4 regions of the Vreelandella titanicae genome follow, and region 4 is predicted to be linked to each of the others. Evidence: predicted binding sites of a transcription regulator. Region 4 holds the regulator's gene; each other region holds the start of a gene.

Region 1 (4,262 bases), 480 kb from region 4:
CTAGCAAAGCATTAGATCACGCGCAAAGATACCGTCTCTATTACTGGTGCTAGCGTCTATTACTATCGGCCTAACTCGCCTGATCATTAATAAATAAAGCGCTAGTTAGAACCTATCAGCACGAAATGGTGCCATATCGATGGCCGTGGGCTGCCCCTCCATCATATCCGCCATTAGATGACCAGTGGCGGGCCCCAGAGTGAACCCCTGATGGCCATGGCCAAAGGCAAGCCACAACCCTGGATGCCTTGGCGCAGGCCCAATCACTGGCTTCATATCGGGCAAACAGGGGCGCGCGCCTTTCCAAGGGGCGTCATCGCGTCGCTCGCCCAAGGGGAACACGCTGCGTGCCACTTTCTCGGCGGCGCCCAGTTGATTGACATCAGCAGGCGCATCCAAGCGATCCAGCTCAGCGCCGGTAGTCAAGCGAACCCCTGCGTTCATCGGCGCCAGCAGGTAGCCCACCTCGGCATCCATAACCCAGAAATTTAGCTTGGCTGGCGCTTGAGGCGCGTAGTGCATGTGGTAGCCACGTTTTACAAAGGTAGGAAAGTGGTAGCCCAATTCTTTTAGCCAGCTTCCCGCCCAGGGCCCTAGCGCCACGACGACGTCATCTACTTCTAACGCTTCAGCAGCGGTATTGACCTGCCAGCGATCACCCATTTGCTGAACCGACTTGATATCCGACTGCAAAATACGCCCGCCATCATTACTAAACGCTTGGGCGTAAGCCGCGACCAATCCACCTGGATCAGCAACCGTCCAGGGATCAAGCCAGTGAATTGCGCCGATAATGGTGTCACTCAAAGAGGGCTCTTTCTGCGCAAGAGCCGCCTTATCCAGTTGCTCAAACTGCACGCCATAAAGGCGCCGTGCTTCTTCGGCCTCGGTTATCCGCGCAGCAAGTTTTTCAGGCGTGCGATATAGCTCAAGCCACCCCTGCCTGCGCACCAAGTGATCAGCGCCTGCGGCTTCAATCATCGGGCCGTGGGTTTTTAGCGAAAGCTGAATCAGTGAGGCGTATTCCGGCACGATTTTCTGGTAAGTCTTCGGCGCTGAGTTCATCCAGTAGCGCAATAGCGGGGAGGCGGCGTTGACCATACCCGCGGGGCGGTAACGAATATCTACCCGACGGTTAGGTAAAACGCTGAGGAGCGTTTTAACGTCGCGGGGAAAAGGGTAAGGCCTTACCGCTTCCCGCTGAATGATACCCGCATTGCCAAACGAGGTTTCGCGGCCAGGCTGAAGGCGATCTACCAGGGTCACCTCATGCCCACGCTGGCGCAGATGCCAGGCAATGCTGACACCGACCATGCCTGCTCCCAAAACTACCGTTTGACGCGCCATCTTGATGCACTCCCTTTTCAGCGTTTATGAACCACAATTGAAGATCTATAACTAATTGAAAAATATCACCAATCAATGCGCATTAACACAGTAGAAAACGCTATTTTATTTCTAAAAATCAGTAATTAATGCTGCCATTAGCGTTAAAAAGGATGACTTCACTATTAGCGGCATAACAATTGCTTAGTTTCTATTAGGAAACCTGAATAGCAGTCAGTTAGCACCGGTGCAACGGTTCCCCCTCCTTCCGCTTAAAACAAACAAAGCACCAAAAAGAAGCGCACTTGCACCAAAAGATACTAAGGAAAACACCATGCCTACCACGCTAAATTTGGACAGCTCGTTGCTCGATATGCTCTGGGTGCTCTGGGCCGCTGCTCTGGTATTTGTGATGCAAGCTGGCTTTCTCTGCCTGGAAGCGGGCACTACGCGCACCAAGAATGCTATCAACGTCGCTATGAAAAACGTAGCGGACTTTGCCATTGCCGTCAGTATTTTTTGGTTAGTCGGTTTTGGTCTCATGTTTGGCGACTCTCACCACGGCTTAATCGGCACAACGCTGTTTGGTTGGCAATTAGAAGCCTCCAGCCACTGGGTGATTACCGTTTTTATTTTCCAAGCAATGTTCTGCGCCACCGCCGCTACCATTGTGTCGGGCGCAGTGGCAGAACGTATGCCCTTTTTAGCCTATACCTGGACGGCCCTCTGGATAGCCTTGGTTATCTATCCGGTTTTTGGGCATTGGGCATGGGGCGGGCTTTTGGATGGCGCGGAAGGCTGGTTAGGGGCGCTAGGGTTTGTCGACTTTGCGGGCTCCACGGTCGTACATAGCGTAGGCGGTTGGGGTCGCCCTGGCAGCGGTACTGTGTATTGGGCCACGCAGCGGACGCTTCAGCCACGGTAAACCACCTACTGCCTTCCCTTCAGGCAACTTACCCCTCGCCATGTTAGGCGCACTGTTTATGATCTTAGGCTGGTTTGGCTTTAACGGCGGTAGCACCCTGGCCGTTACCGAGCAAATACCCAGCATAATAGCCAATACTGTTTTGGGCGCCGTCGGCGGCATCCTTTCGGGCATGCTGATGGGGCTACGCACTCGGCGCTACGCCGACGTTATGTATGCGATTAATGGCGCCATTGCGGGCTTGGTCGCCGTCACCGCCAGCGCTCATGTGATCTCCTTATCGGCGGCATTTGGGCTGGGTGCGGTTAGTGGCGTACTGATGGTACTGACCAGCGAATGGCTGATAAGCAAACATATTGATGATGCAGTCAGCGCCATACCCTCGCACCTCGTCGCGGGCGTATGGGGTACGCTAGCACTGCCCTGGGTCGCTGACTTAACACTGATGGATAGTGGCTTGTCGCGATCCGCTCAGTTTGGCGTTCAGTTGATCGGTGTTGTGGTGTGCGGCGTTTGGAGCTTTGGCAGCGCCTGGCTACTGTTCCGCATTACCCGGCGCTTCCTGCCCATACGCGTCTCACCTGAAGCAGAAAAGATGGGCCTCAATCTCGCCGAGCATGGCGCCAAAAATGAGTTGAACCAACTGCTTGAGCATATGCGCCAGCATGAACAGCAGGGTGATATGCGCCAGCGAATTGACGCCGACCCGTTTACCGAAGTGGGCGAAATAGCGGCGAGCTATAATCGCGTAACCGCTGCCCTTGAAAGCGCCGTTGGACATACCCGCGTGATGCTTCGCAATCTCCGCGATGGCGTGATTACCTGGCAGGCAGACGGCACCCTGACCAGCCTTAACCCTGGAGCGGAGCAACTCTTCGAGGTCGACGCCAAACAGATTATTGGCCAACCTGTCTCGCAGCTATTGCCAACCCGCTCCCTCAGCCCCGGAGCACGCCATGAAATTAAACGCCGCTGCGCAGATATGCAGGTGCGCCACCTGGAAATACAAGTCAGCGAAGGAGCCAGCGGTTCCGCGTCAGAGCGCTCAGGGATGGTGCGCGATATTACCGAGCGCAAACAGCTGCAGGAGCAGTTAAACCGCGAACGCGACCTTGCCCGTACTACCCTGGCATCGATCGGTGATGGCGTTATTACCTGCGACGCTAGTGGCAACGTAACGTTTATCAATGCGGAAGCTAAGCGCTTGACCGGATGGACACTCGAAGAGGCCATGGATAAACCCATTTACGTGGTGTATCAACTACTCGATGAAGCCAGTGGCCAACCGCTAAACAACCCGGCCCGGCAAGTGCTCACTCAACTAACTCCGGTGCACTCCACCGAGCACTGCCTACTGGTCAGTCGTGATCACTCGCATACCCCCATCCAACACAGCGCTTCACCAATACGTTCGCGCAGCGGCATTACCTTAGGTGCAGTGGTCGTTTTTCAGGATGTTAGCCTCACTCGCCAGTTGACCGAACAGCTGAGCTATCAGGTCAGCCATGACAACCTGACCGACCTGCTCAACCGCCGCGCCTTCGAATCAGCACTGACTGCGCTACTTAATCGCGACGATGGCCACCATGTGCTGTGTTACCTGGATCTCGATCAGTTCAAAATCGTCAATGACACCTGCGGCCATCTCGCTGGAGATGAGCTGCTGCGCCAATTGGCGTTAAAATTTAAAGACCATGTGCGCAGCAGCGATATCGCCGCCCGCCTGGGTGGCGATGAATTCGCTTTGTTGCTACCCGATTGCGGTATAGAGCGAGCATTGACGATTGCGGAAGCGTTACGCTGCGATATTGAGCAGTATCGTTTTTCTTGGCAGGGCCATACCTTTGGTATCGGCGTAAGCATTGGTTTGGTTGAACTCAACGCCGCTCAGCCCATGCAGTTGAGCCAGGCTCTCCACGCCTCTGACGCTGCGTGCTACGCCGCGAAAGAGGCAGGCCGCAATCGCATCCACTGCTATCAGCCTGACGATCATGCATTACTGGAGAAACAC
Region 2 (4,262 bases), 350 kb from region 4:
AGAGGAGGGGTGCGCCATGGAATCTCCAATAAGTGTTGTCACGATAGCTTGTCAGGATAGGTTATCGAGAAAGAGTGTCGCGAGAGTGAGTCACGATTTTGCGCGTCAGGGTACCTTGCTCTCGCAAAATTCGCCAGATGCGCTAGTCGCTAGAGGGGATGCAATAATGCGCCAATCGCGCCCTACTGCTCGCATATCGTGAATGGTTAACCGCCGCTGATCGGCCATACGTGAGAGCCCTGGCAACGCAAAAAGGGGCCGCGCTTCGCCGCCTAACAGTGTGGGGGCAACAAACAGCTGTAGCTCATCGACCAACGCCGCATCGAGCATAGCGCCCGCCAATGTCGCTCCGGTTTCCACCAGCAGTTCATTAACCTGTTCATTTTCGGCTAACCACTGCAGCATTGCCACTAAATCGATACGGCCATCGCTACCGGCGGGCAACACCTGTACTTCAGCGCCCGCCTGAGTTAACCGTTCCCGCTTCTCTTCCAAGTGGTCTGATGTGGTGATCACTAGCGTACGCCCAGGCTCGCTTAAACAGGCTGCCGCCAGAGGTAGGCGCAAGTGGGTATCTAAAATCACCCGCAGGGGCTGGCGGTGAACCACTTGGTCTGCGTTGTTCAGCTGTAACTGCTCTGCTCGTAACGTCAGCCGAGAGTCGTCCATAATGAGCGACTCAACGCCGCTTAATATCGCGCTGGAGCGTGCCCGTAGCCGCTGCACCTGGGTGCGTGCTTCAGGCCCGGTGATCCACTGAGACTCCCCCGACCCCATGGCGGTACGACCATCTAGACTCATCGCCATTTTCAGGCGCACAAAGGGACGCTGCTGGGTCATGCGAGCAATAAAGCCGGGATTCAGAGCGCGCGCGTCACTCTCTAATAACCCCACCGCCACCTCAACACCCGCCTCTTCAAGCAGACGAATACCGCGGCCACTCACCTGCGGGTTCGGATCCACCATGGCAACCACTACCCGCGACACCTTCGCTTCCTGGAGCGCCACCGCGCAGGGGCCAGTGCGGCCGGTGTGGGAACAAGGCTCCAGGGTGACGTACGCGGTCGCGCCCAGGGCTTGCTCACCAGCATCATTCAACGCGTGAATTTCGGCGTGGGGTTCACCGGCACACAGGTGAAAGCCTTCACCGACAATCTGCTCGTCACGCACAATCACACAGCCGACCCGCGGGTTGGGATCCGTGGTGTATAAGCCTTTTTGCGCCAGTTGCAGCGCCCGAGCCATATAGCGGTGGTCGGCTTGGCTAAAGACAGCACTCATTTTGACGACTCGCTGCCATGGCCCAGTCGGGAAGAGGGCTCTTGGGACAGCCGGTCAATCTCAGCGCGAAATTCATCCAGATCCTGGAACTTGCGATATACCGAAGCAAAGCGGATATAGGCTACGTGATCGAGGGTTTTAAGCGCTTGCATGACCGACTCGCCAATATCACGGGCGTTGATTTCGCGATCGCCCCGGGCACGTAAGGTTTGGCGGATGCGCTCTACCGCCGCTTCAATGGCTTCTGCACTGACCGGACGCTTTTCCAGCGCACGCAACATACCTGCCCGCAGTTTGGCTTCATTAAAGCTCTCGCGGGAGCCGTCGGACTTCACCACCCGCGGCATTACCAATTCTGCGGTTTCGTAGGTGGTAAAGCGCTCTTGGCAGCTCGCACACTGGCGTCGACGGCGTACCTGATCACCATCCGCTACCAGGCGCGAATCAGTCACTCGAGTATCGTTTGCACCACAAAAAGGGCAATGCATGGCGGTCAACCTGTTGTCAGCTCGTGTCGGCGTACCGCACGAGTTAGCGTGTTATAACCTGTCAATGTGTGTGCTATTAATAGCGTTTTAGCAGTAGTAACTGCCACAAGCTAATGTATCTTAGCGTTTAAACGCGGTATCAACCTCGTATTGTAACGATTTGGCACACAAGCTGCAGCGTTTGTGGCAGATTGTTTATCAGGAGCTACCCATGCCCCCCTTTGAGCAGACCGTTAACGACTACCTCAGCCACCTTTATGGCCCCAGGGCGGGGGAAGTGCAGCGCCGTTTAAACCAGCGTCTAGCGCATTTTCAGTCGCTTGCCCCATTTTCATCCAGCTCCGGTAGAACCAGCACTAAAAATGCACCCTCTTGGAGCGAAAAAGATCAGTGGGTGATCAGCTACGGTGACTCGATTATTGAAGATGGTGTGCCGCCGTTGGCAGTGCTTAGCGATTTTCTTCAAGCGCGGTTGGGCGATCGCATCAGCGGTGTACATGTACTGCCCTTCTTTCCCTGGAGCAGCGACGACGGCTTTTCGGTGATCCACTACCGGGAAGTGAACCCCGATCTTGGTGATTGGTCGCACATCCGCGAACTCGCCAGCCATTACGACTTAATGGCCGACCTGGTGCTCAATCACGTCTCACGGGAGTCTCTCTGGTTTGTGGATTACCTGAGCGGCAGCCTGCCCGGCCGCGACTACTTTATCGAAGTCGATCCAGAGACCGATGTCTCCCAGGTGGTGCGCCCACGCAGCAGCCCGCTGCTGGTGCCCATTTCCACCCGGCGTGGCACCCGCTACCTGTGGGCGACGTTCTCCGAAGACCAGCTTGACCTGAACTTTGAAAATCCGGATGTGCTGCTGGAGTTCGTGGGTATTTTGCTGTTCTACCTGGAGCAAGGAACGCGGATTGTACGTTTGGATGCGGTGGCCTTTCTGTGGAAGCGGCTGGGTACTGCCTGCATTCACCTGCCGGAAACCCACACTGTGGTGCGGCTGCTACGAGCGATTGTGGATCACGTGGCCCCAGGTACCCTGTTAATCACCGAAACCAATGTGCCCCACCAGGAAAATATCAGTTATTTTGGCTTGGATCGGTTGCCAGCGGGGGACCCCGACGAAGCCCATATGGTGTATCAGTTTGCCCTCCCCCCGCTGCTATTGCACACCCTCACCCGGGGCGAAGCGAGCACCTTACAAACCTGGCTTGCCAGCCTTCCGGTACTGCCCGACCAATGCACCTACCTCAACTTTACGGCCAGCCACGACGGCATTGGCGTTCGCCCCTTGGAAGGTTTATTGCCCGATCACGAGCGGGATGCGCTGCTGGAGCTGATGCACCGTTTCGGAGGCTTTGTCAGCATGCGTAGCAACCCCGATGGAAGCGATACGCCCTATGAGATCAATATCACCTGGTTTGAAGCCATGCGCGGCACCCGCCGCGGCCCCGACCCGTGGCAGGTAGCGCGTTTTCTATGCAGCCAAGCAATTATGCTGAGTTTGCAAGGTATCCCCGCGCTGTATATTCACACCCTAACTGGCACACTCAATGACGTGGAAGGCGTTGAGCGCAGTGGGCGGCTACGTTCGATCAACCGCCGGCGCTGGCAGCGTAGCGAGCTAGACCTGCTGTTAGATAGCCCTTCAACGCCCACCCACGATGTTTTTCACGCCTTAAACCGGCTATTAGACCAGCGCCGTCAAGAGCCCTGCTTTCACCCCAATGCCGCCCAGCGGGTGTTAGTCTCGGCACCGGAACTGCTGGCGGTAGAGCGCGGCCCACTGCACGATGGCCGCCGATTACTGGCGCTGTACAACGTCACCGATCTGCCGCTTCCCTTAGAAAACGTGGGCGAGGCAGTTACCCAGGCACTTGAAAAACACGCCTGGCAAGCGCTGGATCCTGGCAACCCATGGATTCCCGAAGGCACGCTACCGCCATACGCGGTACGCTGGCTGGTAGCTGATCGTTAACACCATTTCGTTAATACCATTGAGAAATCTAAAGTTTCAAAAATCGTAAGTTTCAAAAACCGTAAGTTGCGACATATTGCCCCAGTTATAAAGCGCATAATCCCTAAATAATGTTGTGCTGCGATAATCGCAACACGGCATTATTTTAGGGATTACCAGCACTAAGGCGGCGGTTATTAAATCTCTAGCCTCTCACTCTTATTCAAACAAGGCGCTGCAATGCACTTAAAACGTCACGCTGGCATAAGTGGTTTTCTCCTGCTGGCAGGATTGGTCGGCACCTCTGCGAGCTATGCCGATGAGCTCCCCGCCCCTATTCAGGCACTTGCCGACCAAGGCTTGGAAATTCATGGTCAATTCGATGCCCCCGGAGGGTTGCGCGGCTACGGCGCCAGCGTGCAGGGCCAGGACATGGCGATTTACCTGACGCCGGATGGCGAGCACGCTGTGGTGGGTACGCTAATGGATAATGAGGGGAATGACCTTACCGAAGCGCAACTGGATGAGCATGTACG
Region 3 (4,262 bases), 2.2 Mb from region 4:
GATTGCTCGTTGCATCAGTATTCGTTGCATCAGCGTTCATTGAAGGCCCCTTAGAAGAAAAACGTATGGGCCATAAAGGCAATGATCGGCAGCGTAATGGCGGTACGCAGCAGGAAGATGGCGACCAGCTCCCAGAGTCTGATGGGGATTTTCGACTTGAGCAGCAACGCGCCGATTTCCGACATGTAGATCAACTGGGTGAGCGACAGGCAGGCAATCACAAAGCGGGTGAGTTCGCTTTCGATATTGGTCGCCAGCACCGCAGGCAGGAACATATCTGCAAAGCCCACCAGGGTGGCAGGCGCCGCCGCTTCTGCCTCGGGAATCCGTAGCAGCTCAAGCACCGGCACCATGGGGTAGGAAAGCCAGGTAAATAGCGGGGTAAATTCCGCCAGAATCAGCGCCACCGTGCCAATGGCAAATACCAGAGGAAGCAAACCGAGGAAAATATCCATTACGTTGAGGAGCGCCAAACGTGCCAGCTCACGGGGCCCAGGAGCGCCAGCGGCACGATTGGTGGCCTGAATCAAGCTATAACGGAACAGACCCACTTTTTCAGTGCGCTCCTCGTTCAGTTGGCAGCCCACTGGCTCATAGTAGTCATTGGATTTGCGCGACAGGGGCGGCAGGCGTGGCACGATGACCGCGGCGATCAAGCCGGACACCACCACCGTGAAGTAGAACTGCACAAACAGGTGGTTGATATCGACAAAGCTGGCGACCAATAGCGCAAACGCGATCGACACCACGGAAAAGTTGGTGGCAATCACCGAAGCTTCACGACCATTATAATAGCCCTGCTCGTACTGCTGCGTGGTGATAAGCACACCGACGGTACCCGATCCCATCCATGAGGCGGTGGCGTCGATAGCGCTGCGTCCCGGCAAATTAAAAATCACCCGAAACGGCTTACGTACCATACTGCCGATAAACTCCATAAAGCCAAACTCGACCAGAAATGGCAGTAGGAGTGCGGCAAAGAAGAAGAATGTTAATAGTACCGGCGCCAGATCATTGAGCATCACTCCACCGGTAAAGGACGCAGTGACGAACTCAGGCCCAAACTGAAAATAGGTCATCACAGCAAACAGTGCGCCTAAAACGCGCATCACCAACCACACTGAACCGACATGAAACATTTCATGTAGCATGCCTTTTTTGGCCCAGGCAGGGTTAGCTAGCTTGGCGTAAATCGTCGCTACCACCGACAGGCAGAGTACGACTACCGCAATAGCTGGCAGCGCCGAGCCCAGCAGAGTTTGCAGGCTATCGGCCATTAGGCCCATGCCGATGTTAATGGTATCGCCGACTTGAAAAGGGACGAGAAACAGCAGCACCCCAATTAGCGATGGAATGATAAATTTCAGTAAGTGCGCGCGGGGTATCGGTGCCGACGAAGTCGGCTGTTCCGATTTAACGTTGCTATACGACATAGGGTTCACCCATTGGAAGTGATTATTGGAGGTGGACTGGCGGCGTGGCTAGGTCAGTACTTTTTTATTTAGTCGCTATTTCTTTGATATCTATTCGGTCGGCGTCACTCGCTGTGTTTAACGCCCGGTAGTACGCAAAGCATTTCATACAGCAGTGTGGCGCCCATCAGCGCGGTGTTGCCGCTGGGGTCATAAGGTGGAGATACTTCCACCAGGTCGCCGCCGACAATATTCAGCCCGGCGGCACCGCGAACCAGCTCCAATCCTTGGCTAGAGGTCAGTCCACCCATCTCCACCGTGCCGGTACCGGGGGCAACAGAAGGATCCAGGCCGTCGATGTCGAAACTGATGTACACCGGGATATCGCCCATCTGCTCGCGCACTTCCTGCATCAACGGCGCTAGAGAGCGATACCAGCACTCTTCGGCGGGAACGACGCGAAAACCCTGACCACGGCACCAGTCAAAATCTTCAGCGGCATAGCCGGTACCACGCAGGCCGATTTGCACTACCTTGCCATGGGCCAATAAGCCCTCCTCCTGGGCGCGGCGAAACGGCGTGCCGTGGGCAATTGGCTCACCGAACATGTGCTCATTGACATCGGCGTGAGCATCGATATGAATCAATCCCACCGGGCCGTGCTTTTTGGCCATGGCGCGAAGGATAGGCAGCGTGAGCGTATGTTCCCCCCCCAGAGTCAGCGGAATGCAGTTATGTTTCAGCACGTCATCGTAAAAGGCGGTGATGATGTCGACGCTTTTCGGCAGGTGGAACGTATTGATGGGTACGTCACCGATATCGGCCACTTGCAAGCTTTCAAAGGGCGCGGCACGGGTCGCCATATTGTAGGGGCGCAGCATGCGCGACTCATCACGAATCTGGCGTGGTCCAAGCCGCGTGCCGGGGCGGTTTGAAGTGCCGATATCCATGGGAATTCCAATAAATGCCGCATCCAAACCCTCGGCTGTCTCTTGGGTGGGCAGGCGCATCATGGTGGCAGGGCCTGCAAAGCGCGGCATGGTGTTTCCGCCCAAGGGCTGATTAAACTCCGACATACACATCTCCTTATATTTTTTGGCGGTGAGCACGGTGTAGGTATTGGCCTAGCTCTTTTCACTACTCTTCTAAAGTCATTGCACAGACCATGCCAAGTCGTAGATGCCTATAAAGTGGTGGGATTAGCGACCAAACGATGCAAAAATGAATCAACTAGAGGCTTTTTTAATTCATTTTTGTATCAAAGATTCATAAATGAATCACTCAGAGGAGTTGGCTGCGATGAGTGAAATAGACAGGCGTGTGCTGCGAACCATTGTGGAGACCGCAAACGACCACTTCTTTATCGTCAGTGGCGATGGGCAAATAGTGGATATTAGCCCAGGAGCAGAAGCGGTTTACGGGGTATCCAGAGAAGAGCTGCTCTCCAGCAGTGTGCAGCAACTGCAAGCGGCCGGGGTGCTCAAACCCTCCATCACCATGGAAGTGATGCGCACCCGTCGGCCTGCGCAGATTATGCAAGTCACCGGAACAGGCCGCCGGGTGATTGCCGAAGCCTACCCAGTGTTCGTCGACGGCAAGCTGGAGCGCATTATCAGCCGCTCGCGGGATTTAACCGACTTGCAGTTACTGCAGGACGAATATGCGCTGCTGCAAAAACGCTTTAGCGAACACTTAAAGCGCAGTCAGGCAGCGCCAGACGCGGAAGAGCAGGCGTTGGATGACGCCCTGGACAATTTGCAGGTGCGTAGCAGCGTGATGCGTGAAATTGCGCTGCTGCTTAAGCGGGTCGCCCCTTCGGATGCCAATGTGCTGATGCTGGGTGAATCAGGTGTGGGTAAAACCGCCTTTGCCAAGCAGCTACACCGCTGGAGCCAGCGCTGTGACGGCCCCTTTATCGACGTTAACTGCGCGGCGATTCCAGAGAATCTGTTTGAGTCCGAGATGTTTGGCTACCAGCCCGGCGCTTTCAGCGGTGCCGCCCGCCAGGGCAAAGCCGGGCTGTTAGAGCAGGCCGAGGGCGGTACGCTGTTTTTGGATGAAATAGGCGAGCTGCCGCTGCTAATGCAAACCAAACTGCTCAAGGTGATTCAGGACGGTAGCTTGACCCGACTGGGTGACACCCGCTCTCGCAAGGTCAATTTTCGCTTGGTCGTGGCGACCAACCAGGATTTGGGCAAGCAAGTAGAAGCAGGACTTTTTCGTCTGGATCTTTACTACCGCCTCAATGTGATCCCGGTCACCCTGCCGCCACTGCGTGACCGCCGGGAGGATATCCCCGACCTGGTTGAAGCGTGTTTAAACCGGCTCAACCAGCGCTACGGGCGGCAAAAAATTCTTGATACCCGCGTTTGGTCGACACTGATGGGCAGCGAATGGCCGGGTAACGTCCGCGAGCTGGAGAACTGGCTAGAGAGAGCTTGGCTTTCCAGCCCCACCGATCAAATCGAGGAGCCCACCGCACTCCCTCACGCCGAACAGTTCCCGGCCAACTTGCCGAGCGCCTCGCCAGCAAGGTCGGCAGTAGCACTCGAGCCCCAGGAAACCCTCAAGCAGTACCTAGCGCGGCTGGAGCGTGAAACGCTTGAAGAGCTGTGCAACACACTCCCCAGCACCTATGCCATTGCCGAGCGGCTGGGCATCAGCCAATCCAGCGTGGTGCGCAGGCTTCAGCGCTATGGCATTACAGTGACCAAGTGAATTTTTATCTTGACACAGCGGGTGTCATCAACCATCCATGTAAGTGTCATGAAACGGCAACACCTTCAACACAAGCTGAACCAATAACAACCAACAGCCGGTGATGTGTGTGCTATGTCAAACCAATCGCGT
Region 4 (4,262 bases):
ACCGCTACCCAAGCCCTGCTGCTGTCAGGCTCGGCTCGACTGTTTGCACCAGATGAAGGCTGGCAGCTAGATACCGAGCTACTGCACTATGATGGCCTCGAGCAGCATGCATGGAGTGACACACCGGTATTGATGCAGCAACCGCCGCAGCAAATGAGCGCTTCACGTATGGACGTTTGGCTTAACACCAGCCAGGTTCGCTTAACGGATAATGTGCGCGGCACGCACCCCCCAGCCACACAACGCTAATAGGAACCGCCATGAAAGCCATTATTTCCCCAGCCCTGCTCTACACTGCACTGTTCGGTTTAGCGATACCTTTATCAGTATTAGCCCAAACCAACTCATCTTCCCAGACCCCAGTGGAAGTGGAAGCCGACCGTTTAGATCTTGATCAGCGGGCAGGCACAGCTGTTTACACTGGGGATGTGGACATTCGCCAAGGCGAAATGCAACTGCGCGGCGAGCGGGTAGAGATCAAACGTAACGACGCGGGCGAACTCTCGACAGCCACCGCCACCGGTGAGCGCGCCTACTTGCGCCATCAAGGCGAAGGGCAAGATGGCCCCACGGAAGGCTGGGCGCGGCGGATTATTTATCACGTCGCCGAGCGTCGCGTAGAGCTGATCGACCAAGCCGAACTGACCCAGAAAGAGGACACCTTTAGCGGCGGTCGCCTTGAGTATTTTATTGACCGAGAAGTGATTCAAGCGCGCTCTGACGTTGACGGCAGCGAGCCCCAGCGCATACGCATGACCCTTCAGCCTGAACAATAGGGAGCTTAGCTGTGGCCACTGCTGACACTGCGCCGATCAAAACCCTTTATGCCCACCACCTGGCTAAAAGCTACAAACGCCGCCGAGTGGTCAAAGACATCAATCTGGAGATCTCCCAAGGCAGTGTCGTTGGCCTTTTGGGCCCCAACGGCGCGGGCAAAACCACCTCATTTTATATGATTGTTGGGCTGGTCAAATCCGACGCTGGCAAGGTGGGTATCGACGATGTGGATTTAACGCGCGCCCCCATGCACGAGCGCGCAGCCGCGGGGATTGGCTACCTACCTCAAGAGGCGTCTATTTTCCGCAAACTCTCGGTTGCCGAGAATATTATGGCGATACTCGAGACCCGCAAAGAGCTTAACCGCAGCGACCGCGAGCAGCGTCTGGAAGCGCTACTCGAAGACTTCCATATTACCCATATTCGCGACAACCTGGGCATGAGCCTTTCGGGCGGCGAGCGCAGGCGTGTAGAAATAGCCCGCTCGCTAGCCACAGAGCCCGCTTTTATTCTGCTCGATGAGCCTTTTGCGGGCGTTGACCCCATCTCGGTAGGTGAGATTAAAACCATCATTCGTGCACTGAAACAGCGCCATATCGGCGTGCTGATCACCGATCACAACGTGCGTGAAACACTAGATATTTGCGACATCGCCTATATCGTCGGCGATGGGCAAATTATCGCCAGTGGCTCACCCGCCTCGATTCTCACCAACCAAAAAGTAAGGGATGTGTATTTGGGTGCCGATTTTCGCCTGTAATGTTTTTGCCTTAATCGCCCCTAAATAGCGCTTTAAAACAACTTTACTACCAATGGCATGCTTATTGCACTTGCGCCAAGCACTCACTCGCACTAGGGTGGAGCATTCTGATTAACGAGTGGTTCTCAGATGGTCATGAAAGCTTCTCTCCAACTGCGTATCGGCACACAGCTGACCATGACGCCCCAGTTGCAGCAGGCCATTGCGCTGCTGCAACTCTCTACGCTGGATCTTCGTCAAGAAATTCAGCAGGCCCTTGATGCCAATCCCATGCTGGAGCAGGAAGATGAGTTTAGTGAGCAGGCTGTCAGCGAGCCTAAGGAAGAAGAGTGGTCAGAGAGCATCCCTACTGAGCTCTCGGTAGATAGCGACTGGTCAGATACCTATCAAGATATGGGAAGCCAGGGGGGCAGCAGCAGCGAAGGCCCCGACTTTGAGCGTCAGGCAGCCGGTCAGAGCCTGCATGGCCACCTGCTGTGGCAACTCGCCATGACCGATTTTAGCGCTCGCGAGCAGCTTGTCGCGGAAAGTTTAATCGACGCGCTAGACGCCAACGGCTACCTGACCCAGCCGCTCAACGACATCCGTGAAGGGCTTCGTGCCCAGAGCATTGACGGGCTAAGCCAGCGCGAAGTGGAAACCATTCTACTCAAGCTCCAGCAGTTTGAGCCGACCGGCATATTTGCCCGTGACTTGCGTGAATGCTTGATGCTGCAGCTCGCCGCCCTCCCCGATGATACGCCACTGCTGGTTCCCGCCCGCCGTTTAGTGCGGCAGTTTCTCGAAGCGCTTGGCAAAGACGATATGCGCCTGCTGAAACGCCGTCTAGGGCTCGACGACGAACAGCTGGCCGATGTCATCCTGCTTATTCGCAGCCTAGACCCACGGCCAGGCAGCGCTTACGGCGACACCGACGACAGCTATGTCACCCCCGATCTAGTCGTCCGCCACGATAATGAAGGCTGGCATTTAGAGCTCAACCCCGAGGCCCTGCCACGACTGCGCATTCAGCCCGACTACGCCAGCTTGATTAAGCGTGCGGATAAAAGCGATGACAACCAGTTTCTCAAAGAGCACCTCCAGGAAGCGCGCTGGTTGATCAAGAGCCTTTCTAGCCGAAACGATACGCTGCTGCGTGTTGGTCGCGAAATCATTACCCGCCAGATTGGCTTTTTAGAGCACGGCGAAGAAGCCATGAAACCACTGATACTGGCCGACATTGCCGAAGCCGTGGAGATGCACGAGTCGACTATTTCACGGGTAACGACGCAAAAATATATCCATACACCCCGTGGTGTGTTTGAACTCAAATACTTTTTCTCAAGCCAGGTGAGCGGCCAAGATGGCGACAGCCACTCCAGCACCGCCATCCGGGCACGACTCAAGAAACTGATTCAAGAGGAGCCGCCCGGCAAGCCACTTTCAGACAGCCGCTTAGTGACGCTATTAGGCGAAGGAGGAATTCAAGTGGCGCGTCGTACGGTGGCGAAATACCGTGAAGCCATGGGCATTCCCTCTTCCAGTGAACGGCGTCGTTTGCGCTAACTGCGTTAACGTTTCAGGGAAACTCTCGACAAGGGCTTTGCAACGCGGCAAAAAGGGTTACAATCGAAGTACAGTCCGATGGATAAGGAGCACGTCAATGCAAGTAAATATCACTGGTCATCACGTAGAACTGACTGACGCCTTGCGTGACTATGTCAACGAAAAGCTTGAGCGTGTAGAGCGCCATTACGACAATATAACTACGGTGCAAGTCACCTTATCAGTGGAGAAAGAGCGCCAGCAGGCCGCCTGTACGCTGCACGCCGCAGGTGCTGACTTACATGCGGAAGCCCTAGACAGTGATATGTACGCCGCTATCGACGCACTAGCGGACAAAATCGACCGTCAACTCGTTAAACACAAGGAAAAAGCACAAGCTCGCGCCCAAGGCGCCGGTGTGCGTTAATTCAATGACGTTGGAAACCATACTCCCCCCGGAACGCGTTCTGTTCGACGTCCCCGGGGGCAGCAAAAAAAGGGTGCTGGAGTTTTACAGCACCTTTATCGCCCAAAATATTCCCAGCCTGGACAGCCAAGAAGTGTTTAGCCGTTTAATCGGCCGCGAGCGCTTAGGCAGTACGGGTATTGGTAACGGCGTGGCTATTCCTCATGCGCGTAGCCCCCACTGCAACGCCCCTATCGCTGGATTTTTAAAACTGGCTGAAGCGATCGATTTTGACGCTATCGACGGCGACCCGGTAGATCTGGTGTTTGTCCTGTTGGTACCCGAAGAGGCAGATGACACGCATCTCTCACTACTGGGTCAGGTAGCGACCATCATGAATGATGCGGACACGCGCCAGCAACTGCGTAAAGCAGCCAGCCAGCGCGAACTGCTTGAGCTGATTACCGCCAAAATTCGCGAGCAATCAGCGGCCTAAGGGCCTGAAACCCTGTTCAGGGCAGATCATAGCAGGTTATTCGCTCACCACCCTCAACGCAGCTTGATCAAAGCAAAGAGAGACTCTATGCAACTGGTGATCATTAGCGGCCGCTCCGGGTCAGGTAAATCTATCGCCTTGCAAGCGCTGGAAGATCTTGGCTACTACGCGATTGATAACCTCCCAGCTATGTTGCTGGGGTCGTTGGTGGATGAACTGCGTGACCAGGGCGACCGGGCACATTTAGCGGTGAGTATTGATGCCCGCAACTTGCCGGGAGCTCTGGAGCGCCTGCCCTC

What was found. The regulator sigma-54, encoded in region 4, starts transcription at its own class of promoters, with help from an activator protein. The targets are predictions, from matches to a motif close to TGGCACNNNNNTTGCTNT.
Region 1: a site for sigma-54 is predicted at 1,516-1,533, ahead of HZS52_RS24660 (ammonium transporter). Genes of this name have one in related genera too.
Region 2: a site for sigma-54 is predicted at 1,931-1,948, ahead of HZS52_RS20895 (sugar phosphorylase). Genes of this name have one in related genera too.
Region 3: a site for sigma-54 is predicted at 2,566-2,583, ahead of speB (agmatinase). Genes of this name have one in related genera too.

What each region holds. Positions count from the first base shown of each region.
Region 1 is NZ_CP059082.1:3,693,206-3,697,467, forward strand. Features, by position in the region: gene HZS52_RS17090 (NAD(P)/FAD-dependent oxidoreductase) at 106-1,347, opposite strand; gene HZS52_RS24660 (ammonium transporter) at 1,661-2,251, shown strand; gene HZS52_RS24470 (EAL domain-containing protein) at 2,217-4,262, shown strand, end outside.
Region 2 is NZ_CP059082.1:4,531,961-4,536,222, forward strand. Features, by position in the region: gene ribBA (bifunctional 3,4-dihydroxy-2-butanone-4-phosphate synthase/GTP cyclohydrolase II) at 1-18, opposite strand, end outside; gene ribD (bifunctional diaminohydroxyphosphoribosylaminopyrimidine deaminase/5-amino-6-(5-phosphoribosylamino)uracil reductase RibD) at 106-1,281, opposite strand; gene nrdR (transcriptional regulator NrdR) at 1,278-1,769, opposite strand; gene HZS52_RS20895 (sugar phosphorylase) at 1,981-3,747, shown strand; gene dsbG (thiol:disulfide interchange protein DsbG) at 3,967-4,262, shown strand, end outside.
Region 3 is NZ_CP059082.1:1,929,806-1,934,067, reverse strand. Features, by position in the region: gene HZS52_RS08940 (5-guanidino-2-oxopentanoate decarboxylase) at 1-40, opposite strand, end outside; gene HZS52_RS08935 (YjiH family protein) at 51-1,433, opposite strand; gene speB (agmatinase) at 1,538-2,488, opposite strand; gene HZS52_RS08925 (sigma-54 interaction domain-containing protein) at 2,712-4,130, shown strand; gene HZS52_RS08920 (ABC transporter ATP-binding protein) at 4,245-4,262, shown strand, end outside.
Region 4 is NZ_CP059082.1:4,177,142-4,181,403, forward strand. Features, by position in the region: gene lptC (LPS export ABC transporter periplasmic protein LptC) at 1-249, shown strand, start outside; gene lptA (lipopolysaccharide transport periplasmic protein LptA) at 261-776, shown strand; gene lptB (LPS export ABC transporter ATP-binding protein) at 788-1,537, shown strand; gene HZS52_RS19345 (RNA polymerase factor sigma-54) at 1,667-3,082, shown strand; gene hpf (ribosome hibernation-promoting factor, HPF/YfiA family) at 3,180-3,488, shown strand; gene HZS52_RS19355 (PTS sugar transporter subunit IIA) at 3,493-3,963, shown strand; gene rapZ (RNase adapter RapZ) at 4,051-4,262, shown strand, end outside.